One region of the Pseudomonas sp. Tri1 genome, then DNA from elsewhere that is predicted to be linked to it. Evidence: predicted binding sites of a transcription regulator. Region 1 holds the regulator's gene; each other region holds the start of a gene.
The links. The regulator sigma-54, encoded in region 1, starts transcription at its own class of promoters, with help from an activator protein. The targets are predictions, from matches to a motif close to ANTGGCATNNANNTTGCTNT.
Positions count from the first base shown of each region.

Region 2: J9870_RS07900 (flagellar basal body rod protein FlgF) is a predicted target of sigma-54. The motif match lies at 6,209-6,228, and genes of this name have one in related genera.
Region 3: glnA (type I glutamate--ammonia ligase) is a predicted target of sigma-54. The motif match lies at 2,023-2,042, and genes of this name have one in related genera.
Region 4: J9870_RS20680 (circularly permuted type 2 ATP-grasp protein) is a predicted target of sigma-54. The motif match lies at 1,392-1,411, and genes of this name have one in related genera.

Region 1 is NZ_CP072913.1:1,026,668-1,034,451, forward strand. Features, by position in the region: gene J9870_RS04335 (FagA protein) at 1-296, shown strand, start outside; gene J9870_RS04340 (class II fumarate hydratase) at 289-1,665, shown strand; gene J9870_RS04345 (hypothetical protein) at 1,692-2,132, shown strand; gene J9870_RS04350 (superoxide dismutase) at 2,135-2,746, shown strand; gene J9870_RS04355 (ZIP family metal transporter) at 2,776-3,666, shown strand; gene J9870_RS04360 (HPr family phosphocarrier protein) at 3,752-4,027, opposite strand; gene rapZ (RNase adapter RapZ) at 4,043-4,900, opposite strand; gene ptsN (PTS IIA-like nitrogen regulatory protein PtsN) at 4,903-5,367, opposite strand; gene raiA (ribosome-associated translation inhibitor RaiA) at 5,380-5,688, opposite strand; gene J9870_RS04380 (RNA polymerase factor sigma-54) at 5,765-7,258, opposite strand; gene lptB (LPS export ABC transporter ATP-binding protein) at 7,422-7,784, opposite strand, start outside.
Region 2 is NZ_CP072913.1:1,778,892-1,786,675, reverse strand. Features, by position in the region: gene flgK (flagellar hook-associated protein FlgK) at 1-1,393, opposite strand, end outside; gene flgJ (flagellar assembly peptidoglycan hydrolase FlgJ) at 1,404-2,708, opposite strand; gene J9870_RS07915 (flagellar basal body P-ring protein FlgI) at 2,719-3,789, opposite strand; gene flgH (flagellar basal body L-ring protein FlgH) at 3,835-4,530, opposite strand; gene flgG (flagellar basal-body rod protein FlgG) at 4,582-5,367, opposite strand; gene J9870_RS07900 (flagellar basal body rod protein FlgF) at 5,417-6,154, opposite strand; gene J9870_RS07895 (glycosyltransferase family 2 protein) at 6,425-7,784, opposite strand, start outside.
Region 3 is NZ_CP072913.1:376,020-383,803, reverse strand. Features, by position in the region: gene typA (translational GTPase TypA) at 1-215, opposite strand, end outside; gene thiI (tRNA uracil 4-sulfurtransferase ThiI) at 354-1,808, opposite strand; gene glnA (type I glutamate--ammonia ligase) at 2,137-3,543, shown strand; gene J9870_RS01700 (chorismate mutase) at 3,665-4,228, shown strand; gene J9870_RS01695 (DUF4124 domain-containing protein) at 4,417-4,935, shown strand; gene J9870_RS01690 (DUF4124 domain-containing protein) at 4,932-5,555, shown strand; gene glnL (nitrogen regulation protein NR(II)) at 5,786-6,871, shown strand; gene ntrC (nitrogen regulation protein NR(I)) at 6,868-7,784, shown strand, end outside.
Region 4 is NZ_CP072913.1:4,818,695-4,826,478, forward strand. Features, by position in the region: gene J9870_RS20680 (circularly permuted type 2 ATP-grasp protein) at 1-1,361, opposite strand, end outside; gene J9870_RS20685 (ribonuclease E inhibitor RraB) at 1,750-2,091, opposite strand; gene J9870_RS20690 (hypothetical protein) at 2,294-2,530, opposite strand; gene J9870_RS20695 (START domain-containing protein) at 2,670-3,278, opposite strand; gene J9870_RS20700 (YkgJ family cysteine cluster protein) at 3,319-3,573, opposite strand; gene J9870_RS20705 (translation initiation factor 2) at 3,722-4,195, opposite strand; gene J9870_RS20710 (PLP-dependent aminotransferase family protein) at 4,281-5,723, opposite strand; gene J9870_RS20715 (OmpA family protein) at 5,923-6,732, opposite strand; gene J9870_RS20720 (DUF4398 domain-containing protein) at 6,729-7,088, opposite strand; gene J9870_RS20725 (transporter substrate-binding domain-containing protein) at 7,098-7,784, opposite strand, start outside.

The DNA of each region.
Region 1 (7,784 bases):
AGCACTACCTGGCCGAAGGGCGCTATCTGGCCTGCTGCACTGGCACTTCGCCGTGGATGATTTGCGAAACCGAGTTCCGCTTGTTGCTCGATACCGCCGCCGATGTCGCGTTGCCCTGGCACTGGCGCTCTCTCTGTCTCGACCAGGCCTGGCGCCCACTGCGTGACCTCGAACGACAATCACTTTGCCGCTGCCGCCTCAAGCGCTGGCAGAGCCATGCCTGGGCGCTGGCGACCTGCGTCCTGGAACCGTCGATTCCTCTTATAGAACTGGTGCAAGGAACTCCCGATGAGTAATACCCGTATCGAACGCGACAGCATGGGCGAACTGCAAGTCCCGGCGGACGCACTCTATGGCGCGCAGACCCAGCGTGCCGTGGGCAACTTCCCAGTCAGCGGTCAGCGCATGCCGGCGCAGTTCATTCGTGCCCTGATCCTGGCCAAGGCCGCCGCCGCCCGGGCCAACGTCGAACTGGAACAAATCAGCGTGGCTCAGGGCAAAGCCATCGTCGACGCGGCCCAGGGGTTGCTCGAGGGCCAGTTCATGGAGCATTTCCCGGTGGATATCTTCCAGACCGGCTCCGGCACCAGCTCCAACATGAATGCCAACGAAGTGATCGCCACCCTTGCCAGTCGTCTGTTGGGGGAGACGGTCAACCCGAACGATCACGTCAACTGCGGCCAGAGCAGCAACGACATCATTCCAACCTGCATTCATGTCAGCGCTGCACTGGCCTTGCATGAGCAATTGCTGCCGGCGCTGTTGCACCTGGTGCAGGTGATCGAGCGCAAGGCCGTGGAGGTTCATCCGTTCATCAAGACCGGTCGTACTCATTTGATGGATGCCATGCCGGTTCGCTTGAGCCAGGTGCTCAATGGTTGGGCGCAGCAACTCAAAGCCAATATCGGCCACTTGCAGGACTTGCTGCCGAGCCTGCAAGCCTTGGCCCAGGGCGGTACGGCAGTCGGCACCGGGGTCAACGCTCATCCTCGATTCGCCGAGCTGTTCAGCCAGCAACTGACGCAACTGACGCAAGTGCAATTTACCCCGGGCAAGAATCTGTTTGCGCTGATCGGTTCCCAGGACACCGCCGTAGCGGTCTCCGGGCAGCTCAAGACCACGGCAGTGTCGCTGATGAAAATCGCCAACGATCTGCGCTGGATGAATTCCGGGCCGTTGGCCGGCCTGGGGGAGATCGAACTCGAAGGCCTGCAGCCGGGCTCCTCGATCATGCCCGGCAAGGTCAACCCGGTCATTCCCGAAGCCACTGCGATGGTGGCGGCCCAGGTGATTGGCAATGACACGGTGATCACCATCGCCGGTCAATCGGGCAATTTCGAATTGAACGTGATGCTGCCGATCATCGCCCAGAACCTGCTGAGCAGCATCGCCCTGATGTCCACCGCCAGCCGTTTGCTGGCCGACAAGGCCATCGCCACATTCAAGGTCAACGAGGCCAGGCTCAAGGAGGCGTTGTCACGCAACCCGATCCTGGTCACCGCGTTGAACCCGATCATCGGTTACCAGAAGGCCGCTGAAATCGCCAAGAAGGCTTATCAGCAGGGCCGGCCGGTCATCGATGTCGCCCTGGAACACACCGACCTGACGCGCAGCGAACTGGAGGTCCTGCTGGACCCGGAAAAGCTCACGGCTGGCGGCGTGTAACCCGACACCTCTATGGAGGACTCATCATGGAACATTGGAAACGCACGATCGAACGGGCCAATCGCTGTTTCATGCTTGGCGAGCTGGTGGATGCCCGTGAGGGCTATCTGCAAGCGCTGGCCCTGGCCCAAGTGTTATTCGGGCGTTGGGCCGACGCCGACGAAGCCGTGGCTGCTTGCGTCGTCTCCCACCACAACCTGGCGGATCTGCACCTGCGCCTGAACCAGCCGGAGGAGAGCGCCGAGTACCTGTGCGCCATCCATCAGCGGTTGCTGCAGACGATGCAGGACGAGCGCCAGGCGCCAGCGTTGCGTGCGGCGGCGATGCGCCAGAGTCACAAGACCTATGTCGAGCTGCTGAATTTCATCAGCGAGCATGGTGAATACCCACGCACCCAGCGCCTGCTGCACGGCAATACGACTTCGGCTCGGCCGCGTACTGCCCCTCTTCATTATGGAGTTCATTGAACATGGCTTTCACTTTGCCTGTATTGCCCTACGCCTACGACGCCCTGGAGCCGCACATCGATGCGCAAACCATGGAGATCCACTACACCAAGCATCACCAGACTTACATCAACAACCTCAACGCCGCAGTGCAAGACACTGAATACGCCCAATGGCCGGTCGAAAAACTGCTGTCCAGCGTGGAGCAATTGCCGCAAGGCCTGAGGGCCGCCGTCATCAACCAAGGTGGTGGGCATGCCAACCACTCGTTGTTCTGGGAAGTCATGTCACCCCAGGGCGGTGGTCAACCTGACGGTGCCCTGGCGGCGGCGATCGAGGCGCAACTGGGTGGTCTGGAACAGTTCAAGGAAGCCTTCACCAAAGCGGCACTGACCCGTTTCGGCAGCGGCTGGGCCTGGTTGTGCGTGACCGCGCAAAAAACGCTGGTGGTGCAAAGCAGTGGCAACCAGGACAGCCCATTGATGCACGGTCATACGCCGATTCTTGGCCTGGACGTCTGGGAACACGCTTATTACCTGCTGTACCAGAACCGTCGGCCCGAATACATCAACGCTTTCTACAACGTGATCAATTGGCCTGAAGTGGCGCGTCGCTATCAGTCTGCGCTGGTCTGAATCTTCATGAAAACAATCCAAGGCTGACTATGGATACTCAAACCCTGGCGGTTGGAAGCGCACGGATGTTCCGCTACGCCTTGGGGTCGCTGTTGATGTTGGCCGGGCTGACATTGCTGGTGGCCCAGGGCCTGGCGTGGCTGGATCTGGAGCCGAAACTGCTGCGTGCGTTGCAGGGCGGTGGCCTTTGCGCCTTGGGTACGGCGTTGGGCGCCGTGCCGGTGTTGGTCATCCGGCGCATGCCCGAGGCCGTGAGCGATTCGCTGCTGGGCTTCGGTGCCGGGGTGATGCTGGCCGCCACGGCATTTTCGCTGATCGTGCCGGGCATTGCCGCCGCTGAACAGCTGGGGCTCACACCTTGGGCGGCCAGCGGGCTGATCAGTTTCGGCATCCTGCTGGGGGCGTTCGGGCTGTATCTGGTGGATCGCAAGGTGTCCGCCAGTCCTGAGCGGCTGGTGGAGGCACCGGGACGTCCGATCATTGCCCCGCGGATCTGGTTGTTTGTATTTGCCATCGTGGCCCACAACATTCCCGAAGGGATGGCCGTCGGCGTGTCAGCGGGCGGCGGCATGCCCGATGCCGACAGTCTGGCGATGGGCATCGCCTTGCAGGATGTACCTGAGGGGCTGGTGATCGCACTGGTGCTGGCCACCGCGGGGATGTCGCGAATCAAGGCCTTCATGATTGGCGCCGCGTCAGGGCTGGTCGAACCGCTGTTTGCGCTGCTGTGCGCGTGGCTGGTCAGCCTGGCGGAGATGTTGTTGCCCCTGGGGTTGGCGCTGGCGGCCGGGGCGATGCTGTTGGTGGTGACTCATGAGGTCATCCCCGAATCGCGCCGCAATGGTCACGACAAGCTGGCGAGCCTGGGGTTGTTGGTGGGGTTTTGCCTGATGATGGTGATGGATACGGCGTTGGCGTGACGCAATCGACGGGCTATGAGCTTTGGCTTTTGTGGCGAGGAGCAAGCTCCCTCGCCACAAAAAATCCGCCCTGAGCCTGGGGCAATTATTCGCCTTCGTCGAAATAGTTGTTGATCAGCGCCACCAACGCATCCAACGCTTCCTGTGCCTGTTCGCCTTCAGTGTGCAGGTGGATCCTGGTGCCCTTGCCGGCGGCGAGCATCATCATCGCCATAATGCTTTTACCGTCGATCATGGACTCAGGCGTGCGCCCGACCCGGATGGTGGTGTCCTTGAATTGGCCGGCAATCCCGACGAACTTGGCCGACGCACGGGCATGCAACCCCAGCTTGTTGATGATTTCGATTTCCAGAGCAGGCATCGCGATGTGAATCCTTTAGCTGAGGTCGCGGTGGCGAACCTGGACGTTCTTCAGGGATTGTTGCAGGAGCTGACCCAGGCGTTCGGTCAGGTAGACAGAGCGGTGATGACCGCCGGTGCAGCCGATGGCGATCGTGACATAGGCGCGGTTGCTCGCGGCAAAGCGGGGCAGCCATTTGAGCAGGTAGGTGGAGATATCCTGAAACATTTCCTCGACGTCCGGCTGGGCCGCCAAGTAGTCGATCACTGGCTGGTCAAGCCCGGACTGCTCGCGCAATTCCGGTTTCCAATAAGGGTTGGGCAGGCAGCGCACATCGAACACCAGGTCGGCGTCTACCGGCATGCCACGCTTGAAGCCAAAAGATTCCACCAGGAACGCAGTGCCTGGCTCCGGCTGGTTCAGCAGGCGCAACTTGATAGTGTCGCGTAGCTGATACAGGTTCAGGTTCGTGGTATTGACCTTCAGGTCCGCCAGGTCGGCAATCGGACTCAGCAGTTGGCTTTCGTCATGAATGGCTTCGGCCAGGGAACGGCTGGCGTTGCTCAAGGGGTGGCGCCGACGGGTTTCGGAAAAACGCTTGAGCAGCGTCTCTTCATCGGCATCCAGGTACAGCACATCGCACTGGATATGCCGGCTGCGTACTTCCTCTAGCAGTTCGGGAAAGCGCGACAGATGGCTCGGCAGGTTACGTGCATCTATGGACACCGCTACTAGCGGCTGTGCCAGTTCGGTGTGGATCAGGGCTCGTTCGGCCAGTTCCGGCAGCAGGCCGGCCGGCAGGTTGTCGATGCAATAGTAGCCGCTGTCCTCAAGCACATTGAGCGCCGTGCTTTTACCGGAGCCGGAGCGGCCACTGACGATGATCATGCGCATGTTTAATGACCGTTCTGCTCGTCCAGGACAACCTGATACAAGGCTTCGTTGCTCGGTGCGCTGCGCAGTTTTTCGCGAACTTCCTTGCGGTCCAGCATGCTGGCGATCTGGCGCAGCAGCTCAAGATGCGCATCGGTTGCCGCTTCCGGGACCAGCAGTACAAACAGCAGGTCGACCGGGGCGCCGTCGATGGCGTCGAAATCTATGGGGGCTTCAAGGTGCAACAGTGCGCTGATGGGCGCGCTACAACCCTTGAGGCGGCAGTGGGGAATGGCAATGCCGTTGCCAAAACCGGTGGAACCGAGTTTTTCACGGGCAACCAGGGCCTCGAAGACGTCCTGCATTTCCAGATCCGGCACTTCGCGGTGGATCAGGTTGGCAATTTGTTCGAGGGCTTTCTTTTTACTGCCGCCCGGCGCGTTCACTTGGGAACGGCCGGGGGTCAGGATGGATTCTAGTCGGATCATGGATTGGGGGGGTTAACGACCGGTCGCGCCCTGGAGGAGGCTCTGGGTCTTTTCCTTATGCTTTTTAAGTTGGCGATCCAGCTTGTCGGTCAGCAGGTCAATTGCGGCATACATGTCTGAATGCTCCGCGTTGGCAACCACTTCTCCGCCGGGGATATGCAACGTGGCTTCGATTTTCTGCAGCAGCTTCTCGACGGTCATCGTCACTTGCACGTTGGTGATCTTGTCGAAATGCCTTTCCAATCGGTCGAGTTTTTCGCCGACGTAGGTGCGCAGGGGTTCGGTCACTTCCAGTTGGTGTCCACTGATGTTGACTTGCATACAGCTTCTCCTTCGTTGCCAGTGCATAAAGCGGCAGGCAGAAATGCCTGCCACTGGAACGCTGTGGCGTGGCCCGTTACATCAACCGCTTGCGTTCGCTCGAAGGTGCGATCCCGAGGGATTCGCGGTATTTGGCGACGGTACGGCGGGCCACCTGAATGCCTTGTGCCTCCAGTAAACCAGCGATCTTGCTGTCACTCAACGGCTTTTTCTGATTTTCCGCCGCCACCAGTTTTTTGATGATCGCGCGGATGGCTGTGGACGAGCATTCGCCGCCTTCGGAGGTGCTGACGTGGCTGGAGAAAAAATATTTCAGTTCATAGATACCTCGGGGGGTATGCATGAATTTCTGGGTGGTTACCCGGGAAATCGTCGACTCGTGCATGCCCACCGCCTCGGCGATGTCGTGCAGGACCAACGGTTTCATCGCTTCGTCGCCATACTCCAGGAAGCCGCGCTGATGCTCGACGATCTGGGTGGCGACTTTCATCAGGGTTTCGTTGCGGCTTTGCAGGCTCTTGATGAACCAGCGCGCTTCCTGCAACTGGTTGCGCATGAAGGTGTTGTCGGCGCTGGTGTCGGCGCGCCGGACGAAACCGGCGTATTGGGCATTGACCCGTAGCTTGGGCACCGACTCCTGGTTGAGCTCCACCAGCCAGCGATCGTTGTGCTTGCGCACGATCACGTCGGGGACCACGTATTCGGGTTCGGTGGATTCGATTTGCGAGCCTGGGCGCGGGTTGAGGCTCTGGACCAGTTCGATGACCTGGCGCAGCTCATCTTCCTTGAGCTTCATGCGGCGCATCAGCTGGCTGTAGTCGCGACCGCCCAGCAGGTCGATGTAGTCGGTGACCAGGCGCTTGGCTTCGGCCAGCCAAGGTGTCTTGGCGGGCAGCTGGCGCAGTTGCAGCAGCAGGCATTCGCCCAGGTTGCGGGCGCCGATGCCGGCCGGTTCGAATTGCTGGATGCGATGCAGGACGGCTTCGATCTCGTCCAGCTCGATGTCCAGCTCGGGGTCGAAGGCTTCGAGGATTTCTTCGAGAGTCTCGTCCAGGTAGCCCTGGTTGTTGATGCAGTCGATCAGGGTCACGGCGATCAGGCGATCGGTATCGGACATCGGCGCCAGGTTCAGTTGCCACAGCAGGTGGCTTTGCAGGCTCTCGCCGGCAGAGGTGCGGGTGGTGAAGTCCCACTCGTCGTCGTCACTGCTCGGCAGGTTGCTGGCGCTGGTCTGGTAGACGTCCTCCCAGGCCGTGTCCACCGGCAGGTCGTTGGGGATGCGTTCGTTCCATTCGCCATCCTCGAGGTTGTCCACCGTCGGGGCGGCTTCCTGGTAGGACGGTTCCGGGATTTCGGTGTTGGTCTTTTGCTCGACGTTGTCGGCCAGCGGATCGGTATTGTCGAAGTCGTCGCCTTCTTCCTGGCGTTCGAGCATCGGATTGGACTCCAGGGCCTCCTGGATTTCCTGTTGCAGGTCCAGGGTCGACAATTGGAGCAGGCGGATGGCCTGTTGCAGCTGCGGTGTCATCGTCAGCTGCTGGCCCATTCTCAAGACTAGCGATGGTTTCATGGCAGGGGCTTAACACCTTATTCGCCGGCGCACATGCGCCATCCACTACAGGGCGCCGAAGCGCCAAACTTAAGCAAATTATATGCCTGAAACTGAAGTGTTTGCCTAGAGCGCCGCCATAATAAATTAGCGGCGCCAGGGCGATTCGCCAGACACTTTGCGCTTACAGGCGGAACTCGTGGCCCAGATACACTTCCTTGACCAGCTCATTGGCCAGGATGGTGGCGGAGTCGCCTTCGGCGATCAACTGGCCATCATTGACGATGTAGGCGGTTTCGCAGATATCCAGCGTCTCGCGCACGTTGTGGTCGGTGATCAGCACGCCGATCCCCTTGGCCTTGAGGTGGTGGATGATCTGCTTGATGTCGCCCACTGAAATCGGATCCACGCCGGCGAACGGTTCGTCGAGCAGGATGAATTTCGGTGCGGTGGCCAGGGCGCGGGCGATTTCCACGCGGCGCCGTTCGCCACCGGACAGGCTCATGCCCAGGTTGTCGCGAATGTGGCTGATGTGGAATTCCTGCAG
Region 2 (7,784 bases), 750 kb from region 1:
TGCTCGGCTGGCCGCTGGCAGGGATGGTCAGCGTACCGCTGCCCCCTGGGACGATGGCGGCGCCCAACGGCGCGGCAATCGCCAGCCGCTTGGAGTCGGTCATCTCGGTCTTGATGTTCGCCGCCTCGTTGCGGGTCGGAGTGAGCTTGAATGTGTCGCCGGCGGCCGCGGTGCCGTTGGCAAAAGTCATCGAAAAACCGTCGATCACCGGTGGCGGCGTGGTTGCGGTGTTGAACGCGCCCATCGAGGTGCCGTCGGGCAGGCGCTGGACGGTGTAGTCAGTGCCGCTGGTGAACGTCACCTTGTAGTCGTTGGTGGTCAGCTTGCCGGAGTCTTCGATGGCGATGTTGAAGTTGCCGGAGCCAGCGCTGTTGTTCAACGAGGCAACGCTGCGCTGACTGATCTGCGCGGCGCTGTTGATGTTGGTGAACAGGTTGGAGCCAAACGCCCCGTTCATGTCGATGCCCGACGCCTGGATGCTGTTCATCTGGTCGGCGACCACCAGGGCCACGCGCCCCAGTTCGTTCATGGCCGGGTCGAGCACGGTATTGCGGTAGCGCATCAGACCGCCAATTTCGCCGCCAGTGAGCACCGACGTCAGGTCCATGGAGCTGGAGCCGCTGTTGAGCTGGATGCCAATGCGCCCCGGGTCGTTCTTGTCCGGCACGGCTTCCAGGGTATTGACGGTATTGCCCATCACCAGGGGTTGGCCAGAACCCAGGTAAATGTCCAGGCTGCTGCCGTTCTCGACGACCTGCGTGCCGGTGAAGGTCGAGAGCTGGCGAATGGTTTCGCTGCGCGCATCGAGCAGGTCGTTGGGGGCGCCACCGGAGTTGGAGACTTCGGCGATTTTCTTGTTCAACTGCGCAACGGTGGCCGCCAGGTTATTGACCTGGTCGACCATGCTGCTCAAGTTGCCATTGATGTTCGTGCTCTGCTCCGTCAACTGGTTGGAAACCGAGTTGAAACGGTTGCTAAGGGCCTGGGCATCGCTGAGCAACAACTGACGGGAAGCATCGTCACCAGGCTTGGCGTTGACGTTCTGCACCGAGGCGAAAAACTTGGTCAGCGCGCCGTTGAGACCGGTGCCGCTATCCGACAGCAGGGAGTCGAGCGGGGTGATTTGCCCCTGATAGGCCGCCGCGTCGCTGTTGAGCGACGTGGTGGTTTTCAATTGTGCTTCAAGGAAGGCGTTATACACCCGGCGCACATCGGCCAGGGTCGTGCCGGAACCGATGAACACGTTGCCGTACTGGTTCGACGCCTTGGTGGTCTGCACGGTCTGCTGGCGCGAATAACCGGCGGTATCGACGTTGGCGATGTTGTTACCCGTGGTCACCAACGCAGTCTGGCTTGCTGACAGACCCGACATCCCTATATTGAGCAAACTCATGGTTCAGACCTTATAAAGTCGTGGTGGCGCCTGCCGAAGCGTAGTTTTGGTAACTCGTCATCTGCCGGGCTATGTTCGAAATCTTGCTGGCGTAGTGCGGGTCGGTGGCGTAACCGGCCTTTTGCAACTCGCGTACAAACTGTTCCGGGTTATCGGCCGACTTCAGTACATCTTGATAGCGACTGTTGCTTTGCAGCAGATTGACCAAGTCATGGAAACTGTCGCGGTACGAAGCGTAGGAGCGGAACTCGGCCGTCTCCTTGACCATCGCGCCATTGCGGAATTCGCTGGTGATCGCCCGGGCCGAATCACCCTTCCAATTGGCGCTGGCCTTGATGCCGAACAGGTTGTGGCTGCTGCTGCCATCGGGCTGGCGCATGACCGATTTGCCCCAACCGGTTTCCAGGGCAGCCTGGGCCACCAGATAACGCGGATCGACACCGATGCGGTCGGCGGCTTCCTTGGCCATTGGCAGCATGGCATTGACGAATTCATCAGCATCGCGGAAGGCCTTGCGCGCCGGTGCCAGCGGTGGCTGGGCCATGGCGCGACCATAGACCTGCATGTCGCCTTTCGGCTCGGCAGCCTTGAGCGCGGCCAGCCAGTCACCATTGGCCAGTTCGCCAGTAGCAGGTTTAGCGGCGGCGACGGCGCGATCCGTCAGGACGTTCTGCGCAGGCACATCGGCATTGGTCGAGGCCGAAGGTACCAGCCCGGCGAGCAGACGATCGGCCAGTTTCGGCGGCAAGGCCAAGCGACGCTGGTTGATCAATTCCATGTCGTTGCGGTGAGAGCCCTCACCCGCCCCTTGCGGCGCATTCACGGCCCGGGAAGCCCACAGCGGGCGCTGGCCGTTGGAGCGCGAAAGAGGACCGTCGGGCAACGTACCGGCCGCCACTGGCGTTGGCACGGCTGCCTTGGCGACCTTGTCCAGCGCCTCTTGCTGCTTGGCAGCCGACAAGCTGGCCGCCTCGCCTGGCGCCAGCGGTTTATTCTTGGACATCTGGCGCAGCAGCACATCGGCCAGGCCGATACCACCGCCCTCGCGAGACATCGAAACCGCCAGTTGCTGGTCGTACATTTCCTGGTACTGCTTGGCTTCAGGCGTATTGAGCGGATTGTCCTTGCCCAGCGCATCGGTGGCCGAACGCATGGACTTGAGCATTTCGCCGAGGAACAGCGACTCGAATTCCTGCGCCACTTTACGCAGGTTGCCGTCGCTGTTCTTGTCGCCAACCTTGAGCTGGTTCAGGCGGTTCAGGTCCGAGTAGGAACCCGAATCCCCGCTGATCAATGTGCCCTTGCGCATATCCATGGCCCGGTCCTCAAATCACGATCAGGTCGGCTTGCAACGCGCCGGCCTGCTTCAAGGCTTCGAGAATCGCCATCAAGTCGCCCGGTGCCGCGCCGACCTGGTTCACCGCCCGGACGATTTCATCCAGGGTAGTGCCCGGGCCGAACTTGAACATCGGCTTGGCTTCTTGCTCGGCATTGACCCGTGAACGGGGGACTACGGCGGTCTGACCGTTGGACAACGGGCCAGGCTGGCTGACGATCGGGTCCTCGGTGATGGTCACGGTCAGGCTGCCGTGGGTTACGGCGGCCGGAGAAACCTTGACGTTCTGGCCGATCACGATGGTGCCGGTGCGCGAGTTGATGATGACTTTCGCCACGGCCTGGCCCGGATCGACTTCGAGGTTTTCCAGGATCGACAGATAGTCGACCCGCTGGCTCGGATCCATGGGCGCGGTGACGCGAATCGAGCCGCCGTCGAGGGCCTGGGCCACGCCCGGGCCAAGCATGTCGTTGATCTTGTCGACGATGCGCTTGGCGGTGGTGAAGTCGGAGCGGTTGAGGTTCAGGGTCAAACTGTTGCCCTGGTTGAAGCCGCTCGGCACCGCACGTTCCACCGACGCACCACCGGGGATGCGACCGGCCGACGGAACGTTGACGGTGATCTTCGAACCGTCGCGCCCCTCGGCATCGAAACCGCCCACCACCAGGTTGCCCTGGGCGATGGCGTAGACGTTGCCGTCGATACCCTTGAGCGGTGTCAGCAACAGGGTGCCGCCGCGCAGGCTCTTGGAGTTACCGATGGACGAAACGGTGATATCCACCTGCTGGCCAGGCTTGGCGAACGCCGGCAGGTCAGCGCTGACCGACACCGCCGCGACGTTCTTCAACTGGACGTTGCCTGAACCTGCCGGCACCTTGATACCGAACTGCGACAACATGTTGTTGAAGGTCTGCAGGGTGAACGGAGTCTGGGTGGTCTGGTCACCGGTACCGTTCAGGCCCACGACCAGGCCGTAGCCGATCAACTGGTTGGAACGCACGCCGGAAATGCTGGCGATGTCCTTCAGGCGCTCGGCTTGAGCGGTGAAGGCTGCCGACATCACCAGGGCACCGATCAACAGCTGTTTAAGATTCAACTGGGCCACCTAGAAAGGGAACTTCGGGCTGAGGAAGAAACGGTCGAACCAACCAGGCTGGCTCGCATCGGCGAAGGCACCGGTGCCCGAGTAGGTGATGCGTGCATCGGCCACCCGAGTCGACGAAACAGTGTTGTCGGTGGCGATGTCATCGGCGCGAACCATGCCGGCGATGCGCACCAGCTCGTCACCGGTGTTGAGGGTCAGCCACTTCTCGCCCCGCACGACGATGATGCCGTTGGGCAACACATCGGCGACGGTCACGGTGATCGAACCGGTCAGGCTGTTGCTCTGGCCGGACTTGCTATCGCCCTTGGTGGCCCGGTCGGAGCTGTAACCGGCGTTGAGGCTCAGGTCATTGCTCCCGATCGGGTTGTTGGTGGTCAGGCTGGAACCGAACAACGACGTCAGGCCGACGCTGGTGTCGCTGGTCTTGTCGATCTGCGAGTTGGCGTTCTTGCTGGCCTGGGTCCGCTCGTTCAGGGTGATGGTGATGATGTCACCGACCCGGAAGGCCTTGCGATCGCTGTACAGGTTCTGTTCGAAACCGGCCTGGTAGATCGAGCCATTGTTGGCGGCAGCCGGCAACGGCGTGCGCGGCAACACCGGAGCGTAGTACGGGTCATTGGGCTTGGGCGTTGGCCCGACACAGCCCGCGAGTGCGGTGATCCCACTCAGTGCCAGAACAGATACGAAGCGATTCATGACCCTACCTCTTGGTGTTGCAGGCGACCTCAGGCCGCCTCATAGACGTGATTACAGATTCTGCGTAACGAACGAGAGCATCTGGTCGGCGGTGGAGATCACCTTGGAGTTCATCTCGTAGGCGCGCTGGGTGGTGATCATGTTGACCATCTCCTCCACGGTGCTCACGTTGGACGTTTCCAGGGTGTTCTGCAGCGTGGTACCGAAACCGTTCAGACCCGGTGTACCGACTTGCGGCGCGCCACTGGCAGCGGTTTCCAGGAACAGGTTGTTGCCCACCGCTTGCAGGCCGGCCGGGTTGATGAAGTCGGCTGTCTGCAGGTTGCCGATCACTTGGGAGGCCGGGTTGCCCGCCACCGTGATGGACACGGTGCCATCGCGGCCCACGGTGAACGTCTGGGCATCGTTCGGGATAATGATGGCCGGCTCCAGGGCGAAACCGCTGGCGTTGACGATCTGGCCGGTGGAATCGAGGTGGAACGTACCGTCACGGGTATAGGAGGTGGTGCCGTCCGGCTGCAGGATCTGGAAGAAACCACGACCGTCGATGGCCATGTCCAGCGGCTGCTCGGTGGTTTGCAGGCTGCCGGCGGTGAAGTTTTTCTGGGTGCCGACAATGCGCACACCGGTACCCACTTGCAGGCCCGACGGCAGTTCGCTGTCTTGGGTCGACTGGGCGCCTGGCTGACGCTTGACCTGGTACAGCAGGTCCTGGAACTCGGCGCGATCACGTTTGAAGCCCGTGGTCGAGACGTTCGCCAGGTTGTTGGAAATGGTCGTCAGGTTGGTGTCCTGGGCGGACAAACCTGTTTTGGCAACCCATAGAGCCGGAAGCATTCGATTCTCCTCGTACGCCTGTTTTTCGGCGCAACGCTGTAATTAATGGTTAGATCTGCAAGACCCGGGCCATGGCCTCGTCGCCTTCTTTGGCGGTGTTCATCATCTTGACGTGAAGCTCGAACTGCTTGGCCAGGGCCAGCACCGAAGTCATCTCATCCACGGCGTTGACGTTGCTCGCTTCCTGGAAGCCGGACACCAGCTGCACGTTGCCATCGATGGGCGCCGGCTGGCCGTCCTTGGTACGGATCGAACCGTCCAGGCCCTTGGTCATGTTCTTGAGATCCGGGTTGACCAGCTTGATGCGATCGACTTCAGCCATCACGCGCGGACCTTCGCCCATGGCGCGGATGCTGATGGTGCCGTCCTGGCCGATTTCGATTTTCTGCTCCGGCGGCACGGCGATCGGACCGCCATTGCCCATCACCGGCATGCCGTTGCCGGCCCGCAACACGCCCAGGGCGTCGACGTTGAGGCTGCCAGTGCGCACGTAGCTTTCACCACCATCGGGATTCTGCACGGCCATCCAACCCGGCCCGCTGACCGCGACGTCGAGGTCACGACCGGTTTCCACCAGCGCGCCCGGCGTGAAGTCGGTGGCAGGCCGCTCGGACATGGCAAATGCCCGCGCCGGAAAGCTGTCGCCAAATACCGGCATCGAGCGGGCCTGCTCCAGGTCTTTCTGAAAGCCGTTGGTGGAGATGTTCGCCAGGTTGTTGGCATGGGCCCGTTGTGCCAGTGCGTTCTGGCTGGCGCCGGTCATTGCCACATAAAGGTACTTGTCCACTGTCGTTCCTCTGCATGCCGGACGTTTGCCGTCCACTGCTGTGTTGCACAGCCTTAAGCAATTTGCAGACCAACTCCTCCCAGACGCCACGCAGGCCGATAAACAAAGGGTTTGAGGGATTCGGTGGGGTTGTGGAAATGTATTGAAGACGAAAAACCGGCGCACTTATGCCGGTAAGTGGCAAGTCTCAGCCCTTGATGCTCTGCGGGCCAGGTCGGATTGATGACCGGGCGGCTGGGGCGCACTCCCCTGCCGCCTCTGAGGTCTCCGTCAGTCAGGCATCCACCCCTTGACCCAGTGCGTCGCATAGGCATCGTCGAAGACCCAATTGTCCAGCACTTGCTCGCGCAGTCGCGCGGCTTGCTGTCGCGAGGCGTGCCGATCAGCCAGATGATCACGAATAGCCTCCAGCCATTGCTCTCGGCTGTTAGCTACTCGCGTGATGGCGAGATCGCCCAGGTAATCGGCGGTATCGCTGCCGATCACACTGTAGCCGCAAGCGCCATATTGCAGATGATCAAGCAGGCTTAACCCTCCCTCGGCCCAGCCGAAGCCCAGGGGTGCGAGGACAATATCCAGATTGAGGCTTGCCATGACATCGGGATTGTCGTGAACGTCCTCATGAACCTCGCTGGCGAGCGGCCGCAGGTACGCAGGCACATCGCCCCAGAGCACCCACTCCACTTGACCGGCCAGCGCCTGCATCAGCTCGATGATCAACGGCTGAACGAAGGGCTGCATCGGGTCGATATCGCAGCCTATGCGAGGGATGTCAAACGTCTGGCGCGCATTGGGGAGGTTGCGCCATCTGCTATCCAGACGCGTTTCCAGGACGCGAATATCGTGGTGCAGTCCGGCACAGGCTGCCGCCATCGCAGGCGTCGCAACAATGATGCGGTCGACAAGGCTCGCTGCTTGCTGCAGTGAGGTCGTCCATCCCGGGGTCGCCGGAGCCAGCGCATCCAACTCGAGGACCTTGAAGGCTTTGGAGAGGGTATTGATGCGCTCCATCTGCTCCAGACGCAGCGGGTCGGCCTGATGCTGGAAGACAATGACATCGGGGTTGTAGCGCGCAAGCGTCGTTGCCGGTAACAGGCTGTTGCTGATGCATCCTTCGATTTTGCCGTAGTCACGCAAAGCAGTGAACGGCTCGACAATACGCAGATTGGCGGCTTTTGCCGACTTCGCAGGATGTACCAGCACCACCGGAAGCGGGCGCCAGGACAGCGGGCGCCAGGTCAACTCGTTGACGGCTTCCAGCTCGAAGCCGGCACCACGCAACGACAGGTTGCTGTTGTAGGCGGGATCATTGGCCAAGACGCTCAGCCATTTGCTCAAGGCCTGCTCTTGCTCCATGGCGAAGCGTTGCTGGTTGAGCGGGTCCTTGCCGACACTTGACCAGGTCGCTTCACCCTCATGCAAGAGCACGGCATGAGGTGTCCAGACATTCAGATAGCCAAGGTTCGCCACCTTCAGGCACAGGTCCAGGTCATTGCAGGTGACCTGGAACTGCGCGTCGTCCATACCACCGGCTTCCAGGTAGATCGCTGTGCGGATCATCAGGCAGGCTGCACTGACTGCGCTGGTGTTTTGGTCGACCAACAGGCGTTGCATATAGCCACCGCCGTTG
Region 3 (7,784 bases), 650 kb from region 1:
ATGTTGATGTGGTAGCCGTTCCAGTTGATGGCGGTGTTTTTCGCCAGGATGGTAATACCGCGCTCTTTCTCCTGGTCGTTGGAGTCCATCACGCGCTCGTCGTTGAGCTCGTTGCGCTCCAGGGTGCCGGATTGACGCAAGAGTTTGTCTACCAGGGTGGTCTTACCATGGTCAACGTGAGCAATGATGGCGATGTTGCGTAGATTTTCGATCACTTGTGTATCTCGATCAGAGGATTCGGTGTGCTGACAGGTCGTGGCAGCGATTTACGTTGAGTCCGACAAAGCCGTTACAGCCTGTCGGCGGCGTCGGGGGGCCGGTGACGCAGGCCACAGGCAAACAGCCCCGGGCACTTAGCTCGGTCGATAAACGCGCACATTGGCATGCCCCTCACTGAGCAAATGGTGGGCATGCAGGCGACTCATCACGCCTTTGTCGCAATACAGCAGGTACTGGCGAGTAGGGTCCAGTTCCTTGAAACGCGCGTTCACTGCATAGAACGGCATCGTTTTTACCTCGATGCCGGCGACACTCAGCGGGTCGTCTTCAGCGTCGTCCGGATGACGGATGTCGATGATGATCTGACCGGCCAGCGCTTCGCCGACTTCTTCAATCTGGATGTCCTGGCCCAATTCATCGATGACTCGATCGATTGGTACCAGCCTGGCGTTTTCGAGCGCACGCTCGAGCACCGCCATGTCGAATTCTTTCTCTTCGTGCTCCACCCGCCCGCGCTTGGCGTGGGTCTTGGGGTTCACCGAAATGACCCCGCAGTATTCGGGCATGTGCCTGGCGAAGTCGGCGGTGCCGATTTCATTGGCCTGGTCGATGATGTCCTGCTTGTGGCTGGCGATCAGCGGACGCAAGACCAGCTTCTCGGTCACGCAGTCGATCACCGACAGGTTCGGCAGCGTCTGGCTGGATACCTGGGAGATCGCCTCGCCCGTCACCAGCGCATCGATTTGCAGGCGGTCGGCAATTCGTGAAGCGGCGCGCAACATCATACGCTTCAAAATGACGCCCATATGACTGTTATCGACTTTGCCGAGAATCTCACCCAGGACTTCTTCGAACGGCACACTCACAAATAACACGCGTTGGGAGCTGCCGTACTTCTTCCAGATGAAGTGCGCGACTTCCATCACGCCCAGTTCATGGGCGCGCCCGCCGAGGTTGAAGAAGCAGAAATGGCTCATCAAGCCGCGACGCATGATCTGATAGGCAGCGACCGTGGAGTCGAAACCGCCGGACATCAGCACCAGGGTCTGCTCCAGCGAACCCAGCGGATAACCGCCGATGCTGTTGTGCTGGCTGTGGATCACGAACAGGCGCTGGTCGCGAATCTCGATACGTACTTCGATCTGTGGGTCTTTCAACGAAATACCGGCCGCACCGCACTGCCGGCGCAGCTGGCTGCCGACGTACTTTTCCACATCCATCGAACTGAACGGGTGCTTGCCGGCACGCTTGCAACGCACCGAAAAAATCTTGCCGGCCAGGGCATCACCATAATGAAGCATGCACTTGGCAAGGATGTCGTCGAAATCCCCCAGCGGGTATTCATCGACCTGCAGGAAGTGCGCGATACCCGGCATGCAGCTCAGGCGCTCGGTCATTTCCTTGAGGATCCTGGGTTCGCTGACGCGGGTTTCCAATTCGAGGTTGTCCCACACGCCGTTCACCACCACGACCGGGTCCAGATCACGGAGCACAGTGCGGATGTTCTTGGCCAACTGGCGGATGAAACGCATCCGTACCGGGCGGCTTTTGATGGTGATCTCGGGGAAGACTTTTACGATTAGTTTCATGAAAACAGCGCGCGAACGGCCAGCCGAAAAAGGGGGGCGCGGATTATAGCGGAAATTGCTCAAGGTTTAACCAGTTAATGTGCAGATGGTTTTGCATGCACCAAAACAGGTCATTATCGATTGACGGCGCCACATTGCAGTGCGTTATTGTCTGACAATCTGCGATTTACGCCTTCAAAAGCGTGGATTTGGTGCAAAAAACCCATGCTGGGGCACTGGCATGCAATTTGCTCCCTTGTGAGGCAGGTTGCCTTGGCAGAGTATTCGCGCCGGCATCACCCATATCTAAGGGCACTCCACTACCCGCCCGAAGCCACCCGGAGGACATATGTCGAAGTCGGTTCAACTCATCAAAGATCATGACGTCAAGTGGATTGATCTGCGCTTCACTGACACCAAAGGTACTCAACATCACGTGACCATGCCGGCCCGTGATGCGCTGGACGACGAATTCTTTGAAATCGGGAAAATGTTCGACGGCTCCTCCATCTCTGGCTGGAAAGGCATCGAAGCCTCCGACATGATCCTGATGCCGGACGACGAAACCGCCGTCCTGGACCCGTTCACCGAAGAGCCGACCCTGATCCTGGTCTGCGACATCATCGAACCTTCGACCATGCAAGGCTATGACCGCGACCCACGCGCCATCGCCCACCGCGCCGAGGAATACCTGAAGTCCACCGGTATCGGCGACACCGCTTTCTTCGGTCCTGAGCCTGAATTCTTCATCTTCGACTCGGTCAAGTTCAAGTCCGACATCTCCGGCTCCATGTTCAAGATCTTCTCCGAACAAGGTTCGTGGATGTCCGACCAGGACGTGGAAGGCGGTAACAAAGGCCACCGTCCAGGTATCAAAGGCGGTTACTTCCCGGTTCCACCGTTCGACCACGACCACGAAATCCGTACCTCCATGTGCAACGCACTGGAAGAGATGGGTCAGACCGTCGAAGTTCACCACCACGAAGTGGCGACTGCCGGCCAGAACGAAATCGGCGTGAAATTCAACACGCTGGTCAAGAAGGCTGACGAAGTCCAGACCCTGAAGTACTGCGTACACAACGTTGCTGATGCATACGGCCGCACCGCGACCTTCATGCCTAAGCCTCTGTACGGCGACAACGGTTCGGGCATGCACGTTCACATGTCGATCTCCAAAGACGGCAAGAACACCTTCGCAGGCGAAGGTTATGCCGGCCTGTCGGACACCGCCCTGTACTTCATCGGCGGTATCATCAAGCACGGCAAGGCCCTGAACGGCTTCACCAACCCGTCGACCAACTCCTACAAGCGTCTGGTACCAGGCTTCGAAGCCCCGGTCATGCTGGCCTACTCGGCTCGCAACCGTTCCGCCTCGATCCGTATTCCTTACGTGAACAGCCCTAAAGCCCGCCGTATCGAAGCTCGCTTCCCGGATCCGGCTGCCAACCCGTACCTGGCCTTCGCTGCACTGATGATGGCCGGTCTGGACGGTATCCAGAACAAGATCCACCCTGGCGATGCCGCTGACAAAAACCTGTATGACCTGCCGCCTGAAGAGGCCAAGGAAATCCCACAGGTTTGCGGCAGCCTGAAAGAAGCCCTGGAAGAGCTGGACAAGGGCCGTGCGTTCCTGACCAAGGGCGGCGTATTCAGCGATGACTTCATCGATGCTTACATCGCACTGAAAAGCGAAGAAGAAATCAAGGTTCGCACCTTCGTACACCCACTGGAATATGAGCTGTACTACAGCTGCTGATCCAGTAAACGCCGCCACGCACGGCGTGAATAAAGAGAGGCCTCCTTTGGGAGGCCTTTTTTATGGACGCAGGTTACGTGCATGATGACTCGTCGCCCCCTCATAGAAGACGAGACTGCCCATGACTTTGCGCTTCAAACTCTGCCTTGCCCTGTCTGCCGCGCTGCTGGCCTCCACCGCCGAGGCCGCCTCTGCTCCTGCCCCGGACGCCCTTACCCCACTGCTCAACGCCATTGGCGAACGCCTGGCCCTCGCCGATCAAGTGGCGCTGAGTAAATGGGACAGCCACAAACCGGTAGAAGACCGTCAGCGCGAGCGCGAAGTCATTGCCGCCGCCGTCGCCCAGGCACCGGTCTACAAGCTGAGCGGCGAAACCGTGGAAGCATTCTTCGCCGCCCAGATAGAAGCCAACAAACTGGTGCAGTACATCAATTTGTCCGACTGGGCCCTGGAAGGTAAGGCCCCGGACCTCCCACGCCCGGACCTGGTGGGACAGATCCGTCCGCAACTCGACCGACTGCAAAAACGCCTGCTGCAACAACTGGCTGACTTCGCCCCCTACCGCACCGACCCGCAGTGCCCGCAATGGCTGGCCCAAGCCACCCACCACAACAAGCAGCACCCGGTGCACCGGCTCGCCCTGATCCGGGCGACTGCTGAGCTGTGTGTCTTCACAAAATCCTAAAGACAACAATCCACCCTGTGGGAGCGAGCTTGCTCGCGATGAGGCCAGCACATCCAACATCCTGGCGACTGACACACCGCCATCGCGAGCAAGCTCGCTCCCACAGGGGATTGAGGGCAACAACTTGGGCCAACCGCTTCACCTGACCTATGCTGCAACCCATCACTTTTCGTTTCGGTCAATTTTCCATGGGTCGTGGTTTTTCAATCATTCTGTTGCTGCTGTTGGCGTTGCCTGCCGCCGCGCAGATCTACAAGTACACCGACGCCGACGGCAACACCGCCTACAGCAACCAGCCGCCCCAAGGTGTACCGGCCCAGACGGTGGAACTGCCGCCGCTCAACAGTATCGAACGCCAGCCCTCAACCAGCTCGGACGCACCCACGGACCCCATCGCCAAGGACGAGCCGCGCAATGCCTATGAGGTGCTGGAGCTGACAAATATCCCCACCGAGGAGGCCTTGCGCGCCAATAACGGTACTTTCACCGTTGGCGTCCGCGCCCAACCGCGCCTGCAAAGCCCTCAGCTGTTCCGCCTGCTGCTGGACGGCCAACCCTACGGCCAGCCAACCAATGTACCGCGCCTGCAATTGGTGAATATCGATCGGGGCGAGCATAGCCTGGCGGTTCAAGTCATCGACGGGGACACGCTCGTGCAACAGAGCGAAACCGTGACCTTCACCGTGCAGCGGGTGCACCAGCCATGATCCGCTGGCTGCTCGCGCTGGGCCTCGCGCTGGCCGCGCAGCCGGGCGTGGCGCAGGTCTATACCTACATAGACGCCCAAGGCAATCGCGTCTTCACCGATCAGCCGCGACCCGGCAATGCCCGAAAAGTTGAGCTACCACCTGGCAATCGGATGCCGCCGCCTCCCGCCAGCGCAGCACCGGTGCCAACAGCGAAGAACCTGCCCGAGCCGCTTTTTCGTTATGAAATGCTCCGGCTATTGATCCCGGAGCCGGACGCCACGATTCGCAGTACCGCCGGAGAATTGATCGTCAGTGTCACCAGCGAACCCGGATTGCAAAAGGGCCACCGCTACCGTCTGCTACTCGATGGCCAACCTACCGGCGCACCGGGACCCAGCCCAGTGTTTGCCTTGAGTAACATTGACCGAGGCAGCCATCATCTGGCGGTGGAAATCCTCGATGAGCAAGACCGCATCGTCGAACGTACCGCCAACCAGCCGTTCCACATGCAACGTACGTCCTTGGCGCAGAAGCGCCGTATCAAGCCCTGCGCCACCGCCGATTATGGCCAACGCCCCGAATGCCCCCTCGCCGATAAACCCGAAGAAGAGAAAAGCAGCATCCTGCCGTTCTTCTAACACCGTTCAGGTTTGCGCACTATATTGGTGCATGTGTTTGCACCCTTCCCAGATTTCAACCCAATTTGGTTCGAAAGTACCCGCAAAAACTGGCAGAACGCCACGTAAACGGGCGAATAAAGCCCTTTTGAGGCTCTAAACGCTTCTTTTCGGAGCCTTGGTTTGGTTTTTGCATTTTCCTTGTACCAGCGCGTCATACGCGTGCTTGCTACGCTCCAAAAGAGGTCCTGATGACCATTAGCGACGCACTACACCGCTTGCTACTCGACAACCTCACCACCGCGACCATCCTGCTCGACGCCGAACTGCGCCTCGAGTACATGAACCCGGCGGCGGAAATGCTCCTGGCCGTTAGCGGCCAGCGCAGCCATGGGCAGTTCATCAGTGAGTTGTTCACCGAGTCTGCCGAAGCGCTCAACTCCCTTCGCCAAGCGGTGGAGCAGGCTCATCCATTCACCAAGCGCGAAGCCATGCTCACCGCACTGACCGGCCAGACCCTGACGGTGGATTACGCGGTCACACCAATCCTGAACAACGGCGCCACCTTGCTGCTGCTGGAAGTGCACCCGCGTGATCGCCTGCTGCGCATCACCAAGGAGGAGGCCCAGTTGTCCAAGCAGGAAACCAGCAAGATGCTGGTGCGCGGCCTGGCCCATGAAATCAAGAACCCCCTCGGCGGAATTCGCGGCGCCGCGCAGTTGCTCGCCCGTGAACTGCCGGAAGAAAGCCTCAAGGACTACACCAACGTCATCATCGAGGAAGCCGACCGCTTGCGAAACCTGGTGGACCGCATGCTCGGCTCGAACAAGCTACCGTCCCTGGCGATGTGCAACGTCCACGAAGTGCTGGAGCGTGTCGGCAGCCTGGTGGAAGCCGAAAGCCAAGGTTGCATCACCTTGGTGCGCGACTACGATCCGAGCATTCCAGACGTCTTGATCGACCGCGAGCAGATGATCCAGGCGGTACTGAACATCGTGCGCAACGCGATGCAGGCCATCAGCAGCCAGAACGAGCTGCGCCTGGGCCGCATCAGCCTGCGCACCCGGGCCATGCGCCAGTTCACCATCGGCCACGTGCGCCATCGCCTGGTGACCAAGATCGAAATCATCGACAACGGCCCGGGCATCCCTGCGGAACTGCAGGAAACCATTTTCTTTCCCATGGTCAGCGGTCGTCCGGACGGTACCGGACTGGGCCTGGCCATCGCCCAGAACATCATCAGTCAGCATCAGGGCTTGATCGAATGTGAAAGCCACCCCGGCCACACCACTTTCTCGATCTTCCTGCCACTGGAACAAGGAGCCACATCGACATGAGCCGTAGTGAAACCGTGTGGATCGTCGATGACGACCGTTCTATCCGTTGGGTCCTGGAAAAAGCCTTGCAACAGGAAGGCATGACCACCCAGAGCTTCGACAGCGCCGATGGGGTGATGAGTCGCCTGGCGCGTCAGCAGCCGGACGTCATCATCTCCGACATCCGCATGCCTGGCGCCAGCGGCCTGGACCTGTTGGCGCGGATTCGCGAGCAGCATCCGCGGCTACCGGTGATCATCATGACCGCCCATTCCGACCTGGACAGCGCCGTGGCGTCCTACCAGGGCGGGGCCTTTGAGTACTTGCCCAAGCCATTCGACGTTGATGAAGCAGTGTCGCTGGTCAAGCGCGCCAATCAACACGCCCAGGAACAACAAGGCATGGAAGAGGTGCCGGCCCTGGCCCGCACCCCGGAAATCATCGGCGAAGCGCCGGCGATGCAGGAAGTGTTTCGCGCCATCGGGCGCCTGAGCCACTCCAACATCACCGTGCTGATCAACGGCGAATCCGGCACTGGTAAAGAACTGGTGGCCCACGCCCTGCACCGCCACAGCCCACGGGCGGCATCGCCGTTCATCGCACTGAACATGGCGGCAATTCCCAAGGACCTGATGGAATCCGAGTTGTTCGGCCACGAAAAAGGCGCGTTCACCGGCGCGGCCAACCTGCGGCGCGGACGCTTCGAACAAGCCGACGGCGGCACGTTGTTCCTCGATGAAATCGGCGACATGCCGGCCGACACCCAGACTCGCTTGTTGCGCGTACTGGCGGACGGTGAGTTCTATCGGGTGGGCGGGCATACGCCGGTCAAGGTCGATGTGCGCATCATCGCCGCGACCCACCAGAACCTGGAAACCCTGGTTCACGCTGGCAAGTTCCGCGAAGACTTGTTCCACCGCCTGAACGTGATCCG
Region 4 (7,784 bases), 2.9 Mb from region 1:
TTCACCACCAGCGACCCTTCACGCAACGCCACCCGGGTCAGGCCGCCCGGGACCACACGGGTTTCCCGACCGGACAGCACAAACGGGCGCAAGTCGATGTGGCGCGGGGCGATGCCATTTTCGACAAAGGTCGGACACGTCGAGAGTGACAGCGTCGGCTGGGCGATGTAGGCGTGCGGCTTGGCCTTGATTCGCTCGCGGAAGGCATCGATCTGCGCCGTCGTCGACGCCGGCCCCACCAGCATCCCGTAGCCACCGGAGCCCTGGGTTTCCTTGACCACCAGGTTCGGGAGATTCGCCAGCACATGGGAAAGCTCAGCAGGATTACGACACTGCCACGTAGGAACGTTCTTCAGGATCGGTTCTTCGTCCAGGTAAAAACGGATCATGTCGGTAACGAACGGGTACACCGACTTGTCGTCCGCCACGCCCGTGCCGATGGCGTTGGCCAACACCACGTTGCCGGAACGGTAGGACGACAACAGCCCCGGCACCCCAAGCATCGAATCCGGATTGAAGGCCAGCGGGTCGAGGAACGCATCGTCGAGGCGACGATAGATCACATCCACCGCTTTCGGCCCGTCGGTGGTGCGCATGAATACCTTGTCATCGCGCACGAACAGGTCAGCGCCCTCTACCAGCTCCACCCCCATCTCCCGGGCCAGGAACGCGTGCTCGAAGAACGCACTGTTGAAGCGCCCCGGAGTGAGCACCACGACGCTGGGGTCATCCAGCGGACTGGCGCTTTTCAGGGTGTCGAGCAGTAGGTTGGGATAATGATCAATCGGAGCGATACGCTGGACAGCAAACAGTTCGGGAAACAGGCGCATCATCATCTTGCGATCTTCCAGCATGTAGCTGACGCCGCTGGGCGTACGAAGATTATCCTCAAGCACGTAGTACGTACCGTCACCGTCGCGCACCAGGTCGACACCGCAAATGTGGGCATAGATATCGCGGTGCAGATCCAGACCTTGCATCGCCAATTGATATTGCTCGTTGGCCAGCACCTGCTCGGCCGGAATAATGCCGGCGCGGATGATGCGTTGCTCGTGGTAGAGGTCGGCCAGGAACATGTTCAGCGCCTTGACTCGCTGGATGCAGCCACGTTCGACGACCCGCCATTCACTGGCAGGGATGCTGCGCGGGATGGTGTCGAAAGGGATCAGGCGCTCTGTCCCCTGCTCGTCCCCGTAGAGCGTGAAGGTAATCCCGGCGCGGTGAAACAACAGGTCGGCTTCGCGCCGCCGCTGTGCCAGAAGTTCGTCAGGCGTTTCGGCCAGCCACCGGGCAAATGCCCGATAATGCGGGCGGACCTGGCCATCGGCGTCGTACATTTCGTCAAAACCAGTGCGAATCATGCCGTACTCCTTGTCACCCTGGCATCAGGCTTCGCAAGGCCCGTGCCATCGGCATAAACGCTTTATGATCAATGGGTTGAATAAGCCTCCGACAGGCTGCGCACCCTTGTAGTGCAGCAAATGCCCTCGCCCCACTGCTCCCGCTCCATTGCGACGCAGGGGGCGCCGCTACCCAGAGCATAGACATGGAAAGAGCACGTGGCTTGATCTGGATACAGTTAGGTACAAAACCTGGGGGGAATGATGGCGGTGGTCAGTTGGCAATAATGTGGGCCGCATGACCGCCCTCGTGCGCAAGCTCGCCCCAACAAGGAAATTGACTGGCTCGCACACATGAAAACGGCCGACACAAAGGTCAGCCGTTGCTCTGGTTGCGGTGAGTGAATTATCAGGCCTGCAGGCGCCGAATCTCCTGCTTGACGCCCCAGCCTTCGATGATGCCGCCCAGCGGCTCGACCACGGCCTCAAAGTCCTGCTCGAAGTCTCCAATGTCATCGTAGGTGGCGTACATCACACGGCTCAGCTCCAATGACCAGGCCCCGTCATCCCGTGCGCTGATCTGTGCATTCAATGACTCACCCCGAAATTGACCTGCCGCCCTGCGCGCCCGCTCCTCATCCGGGAAAATGGCGTAGAACTCGATGGGATGGAACTGTGAGAAATCGAAACCACCTTCTTTCATGCGGCGAAGCACGCTGGTGCTGATGTCTTCTTGATAGGCTGTGCTCATGAAACGTCCTCCTCAAACCGATGGATAGACTTTCCGTCTTCCCGTGCGTACAACCGGTAAGTTGCATGCGCTACGGCATCAAATTACCGTCGGGACACAAGCATGTAGCTGACAAGACCGGACCTAAGCGATCCTTTCGCTGATCTCACTTGCAGAGTAGCTGCAAGTCGCAGCCACTGCCAAGCGGGACCAGACAACGATTTCATGAAATCGGTGTGATGCTGATGATTTCGATGCTGTACTGGGACTTGAGATTCTTGACCGTCGGGTCCGCGGTACGCCCCTCCAGATCATTGAGGTCCAGCTCATTGGCCACCGGAAGCAGCCTTTCGCGAATCAGCTGTGCAGCCTGTTCCATAGTAGGCTCCTGGTCATACTCGAACTCCTGGACGTTGGTTTCGCTGTGATCATCCACGAAAGTGATTTCCCACTTTTGCATCGGTGTCTCCTCGATCAATTCAGGGCCTGGCTTACCTTTATCTCGACATTGAGGGTCGAACAATCGTTCCGCCGGGTCGTTGGACGGCACACATGAAAAGACCGCCTCATGGGCGGTCTCCAGATGCAACCATAGCCGATTACTTTTCGGCGCGGTCCCTGAGGGCTTTCAAGGTGTTGAACGGTGCGTCGACGACAAACTTGTTGGCCAGCCAGGACGGTACGCTGCCACCCGGATCGGTGTGGACCTGATAGGTCACTTCGATCTGATTCGCGCCCTTGGGCGTGAACTTCCAGAAGCCCTCGACCTGGGTGACCCGCACAAACCCTTGCTCTTCAGGCAGGTACGTTGGCACGCCCTTGAGGTTACGCGTCAGGCTGCCATCGGCACCTTCGACAGTGGTGACTTCCAGCACCGAGTCCCGGGACGTGACCGGCCACGGCGTATTGAACTGGGTGTAGGTCCAGGACTTATTGCCCTCATGCTTGACCAGTTTCTGGCTCTTGCATTCGTGAATCCAGGCGCAAGCCCCAGCGACGTCTTCCTGCAGGGCCCGCAGCTTTTCCATGGTGGTGTTCATGACGGTAACGCCCTGGTAGGCCTTGTACTTGGAGCCGGCCACCTCACTGAGGGAAACCTTGATACCGTCCTGCTCCTTGGCCACTTTCCAGCTCTCTGCCTGGGCGGTTGCCGTCGCCAACAACACGGTCAACCCACACAACACAGCCATACGATGCAGCGAACCCATAGTTTTTTTCCTTATTGTCCAAGTTCTGATCATTGACCCACTACGCTGCCGTGACTTGCTCCCACCAACCGATCAATCGGATGGCGTCTTCGCTGCTGCTGCCACAGACCTCGATGTCGGCTTCGAACGCCGAGCACACCGCCGGGCGTTCCGGCTGGCCGAAGATCCGGCACAGATTATCGACCGACAATTGCACGCAACGTTCTCCCGCCGGCTTGCCATGGGGCATACCAGGGATCGGCGAGCTGATGGACGGGGCGATGCAGCAGGCGCCACAGCCTTCACGGCACTTCATGACGACAACATCCTCACGACAGGTAATGGTTGGTAACGGGTCACAGAGTAACGGCTAAAACACTCGTTTTAAATTACCGATCGCGTGTTTTTTCGGCCACGGTGAGATGACTGGGCAGTCAGCGACCAACTGCCTGCATGACGGAGGTTTATTGCTTGAATTCAAAATCCAGCGCCGCGCCTTCCACTTCATTGCGCTCTTGATTGCGCAGCGGCAGTTGCATTTCATTGCTCAGCAAACGGCCATTGAGTTGGAACGGCCCGGGTTTATCTCCAAACATGGACGGCAGCAGTGGTTGATGTTTGGTTGACTGCACCTGACCGGGCGGCTGCAGTTCCTCGACCATGTCATGGGGCAGGCTCAAATCCAGCTTGGCCGGCGGCAACGGGGTCTTGGCAACCTCGTGGGCAGATTTGCTCTTGGAGGCGATGGGAGCACGTTTCTTCTTTGCAGGAGCCACTTTTTTCACGGGCGCCTTTTTGACCGCAGCCGGTTTTTTCGACACATTTTTCGTGGCGCTGGCGGCGGGTTTCTCCGCTGCCGACGCGGCCATCACGCCTCCCATGTGGAAGGCAGTCAACAGGCCGATCAAAACCCACACGGCAGGAACAATGGCTTTCATAAACACAACGGCACTTACGGCAGGGAACCCCATGCTCGCCTGATAATGAGACGCTGACAAGCACATCAGGCTAAACCGCTGATTCCTATAAAAATCCGTTGGCGGTCTCTTGGCACAGTTGAGTCGCCAACAGCCCCAGCGTCATCAAGGCCCGCTCTGCCTCGCGGTTCCAGGGCGTGCCACAGTTGAGGCGGATACAATGATTGAACTGCTCGGTGTTACTGAAAATCAGCCCTGGCGCGATACTGATACCTTGCTGCAGCGCCCGCACATGCAACTCTTGAGTATTGACCCGCCCCGGCAGGCTGACCCACAAAATGAAACCTCCGGTAGGCCGGCTCATTTGCGTGCCTTCGGGGAAGTACTGCTGCACCGCCAGTTGAAAAGCGCTGAGGTTCTTGCGGTACTCCTGGCGGATATAGCGCAGGTGCCGGTCGTAGCCGCCATTTTCCAGATACGCCGCGATGCCCATCTGCGTGACGCTGCACGCCGAGTGAGTACTGAAAGTCTGGAGTCGCTGGATTTCCTGCTGGAATTTTCCAGCAATCATCCAGCCGATGCGCACGCCCGGCGACAAGGTCTTGGAAAAACTCGAACAGTAGATGACCCGGTCCAACCGGTCGTAGGCCTTGAGCGCCTTGGTACGCCCCTGCTCGAACATGAGTTCGCCATAGATATCGTCCTCGACGACCTGAATGTCGAAGTCCGACGCCAGGCGCAGCAGTTGCTTTTGTCGCTCCTCTGGCATAGTGCCGCCAAGGGGATTGCTCAGGCGCGTGGTCAACACCAGTGCCTTGATCGACCATTGGTTGGCCGCCAGCTGCAAAGCCTCGAGGCTCATGCCGGTAACCGGATCACTAGGGATCTCGATGACCTTGAGCCCCAACAGATCCGCCAGTTGGAGCAAGCCGTAATAGGTGGGTGATTCGGCGGCGATCAGATCCCCTGGCCGGGTCAGCACGCGCAAGGACATTTGCAGCGCATCGACACAGCCGTGGGTAATCACTACTTCAGAAGGATCCACCACGACGCCAGCGTCGCGCATACGAATCGCCACCTGACGCCGCAACGGCTCGAAGCCCGGGCTGAACATGTAGCTGAACGCCCGCGGGCTATGGAAACGCGTGACCTTGGCCAATTGCTGGTGCAGCGCCCGCACAGGCAGGTAATCGACGCTCGGCACCGCCGCCCCCAATGGGAACACCCCTTCACGGCGCGACTCGACCAAAACTTGCTGGATGATACTGCTGCGCGTCACCAGCCCCGGGCGCTCGACCCGGGCGATGTCCGGCGTCGGCGCGGTGAGGGCCGGCGTCTGGTGCACGTAGTAACCCGATTGCGGCCGCGCGCGGATCAGCCCCTGGTCTTCAAGGTTGGCGTAGGCCTGCAGCACCGTGGCATGGCTGACGTTGAGCTGGGAACTCATCTTGCGCACCGACGGCACGCGTTCGCCAGGCTGATACACACCGCGCCGGATGTCTTCAGCCAGTTGCTGAGCAATACGTTGATAGAGCAGAAGGTTGGTCATGACGCAGCACTCGATTTCACGGGCATTTTATTCTTGTCGGAAACGATACCGGAACAGTTTAGAAGTGTACGGGGACAGTTGCCAGATTACTCGACAGTACAGTGGAGTGACAGCGCTAACTGTACCCCTGGGAGGATAATCTGCGAGCCAAAAAAACCCGGCGCCGTGGAAGGGGCCGGGTTTTCCAGTGACGCCGCCCTCAGCGGGCGGCGCCGAGCTGGCCTTTCTCGTCGGAGAACACAATTTCAACACGGCGGTTCTGGGCCCGCCCCCGCTCCGAGGCGTTGACGTCCACCGGATACTCGTCACCGTAGCCTTCGACCTGGATACGTTTTTCGTCAATCCCCAAGTCCACCAGCACGTCCGCCACCGACTGTGCACGGTCCCGAGACAGCTTGAGATTTTCCTGCTTGCCGCCGGTGCTATCGGTATAGCCCTCGATGCGCACGACACGCTTGGGATTGAGCTGCAAGAACTGCACGATCTTGAGCACCACGCGGTTGGCCGAATTCTTCAGTTCTGCCTCGCCGGTGTCGAACAGGACATCACCCAGCGTCATCACCAGGCCGCGATCGGTCTGGGTGGTCGCCATCGCCATGATCTGTTCTTCCAGCCATTTGCCCTGCTGCTGCACGCTCAGCAACTTGGACTCACGCAGGGCCAACTGCAGGCGCTGGCGCTCCAGTTCGAGCTTTGCCGCACGCTCTTCGTTCAGCACCTGATTACTGTGCTCCCGGGCAATCGCACTGTAGCGCTGGCTCAGGTAGGCGTAATGCTGAACATCCTCACCACTGCCCCAGTAGCTGGACAAGCGATCAGCCCGGGCCAGGGATTCACCGGCACGGATCACGTCCCTGGGCGCGGCGCGCAATACGTTGGCGTCTTCCTTGACCTTCTGGAAGTCGGTGCTGGCCTGTTCGAGCGCTGCTTCGCTGCGCTGGCCGGCACAGCCATACAAACTGGCCAGGCCCGCGAGGACCAGCCCGCCAAATACATGGGACTGCTTCATTGGGCATCATCCCTCAGCTGTTTGCGCAAACGCTTGATGCGGGTGTCGAGCACGTTCAGTTGCTCCTGGCTCTTGAGGGTCAGCACCTTGGCTTCGGCCAGACGTGCATCCAGCTCGGCCTGTTCAGCCCGCATGCGTGCCTTCTTGTACGATTCGTCGGCCATGTTGGATTTGGCCCGAGCGAACTTTTCCTCGGCCAGTTTCAATTCGGGCACTTCGTCGGCATTGGCGCCCACGGCCCGAGCTTGCTCCAGTGCCTGTTCGGTCAGGCGGATCTGTTCATTCGGCGCCGGATCGGCTGCGCAGCCCGCCAGAGCCAGAACGGCCAGGGCAGCGAAAAGAGGTCGAATAGTCACTAATGTTCCCTACTGTTTTGGGGCACCGACAGGTGGCTGCAACTGTGTGTTCCAACGCTCAAGATTGCGCTGCAACACAGCCTCTGTCAGGCCGGACGCGGCCAATTCTGTCATCTTTTGCGCCAGCTGTCCGCGTAACCATGGGTCATTGCAGGCGGAGTTATGGGAAACCGCGAGGAACAGCCCCGGTTTATCCACCGGTTGCGGCGCAGCCTGCAGGTCGTTCGCCATGCCCAGTGTCTGCGCCATTGCCAGGCCCGAGTAGCGCCCCGCCAGGACATATTCCACCTCACCCAACAGCAATTTCTGAAAGGCCTGGGTCAGGTTGGGTGTGCGGACCAAGGACAATTTCTGCTCGGCGAAGATGCCGAATCCCTGGGTCATACGGGCCTTTTCCGACAAGGCTCCGGGATGACCATGTAGGTCCTCAGGCTGGTTGATGACCAGCGTCGAATCCTTGCGGGTCCAGACCAGGTAATCGTTTTCCAGCAAAGGTGGATGGACGTAGTCCAACGCTTCGAGGCCAGTGCTGGTCAGTGGAGCATCGGTGAGCAGATCCATGCGCCCGCTGCGCACTTCATCCAGCGCCTGGGCGCGCTTGCCGGCATAAAGCAGTTCGATCTTGATACCCAGCTCCCCTGCCACTTGCGTCAGCAGGTCGGCGCCGGCGCCAATCAGATGCTTGGGGTCCTGGGG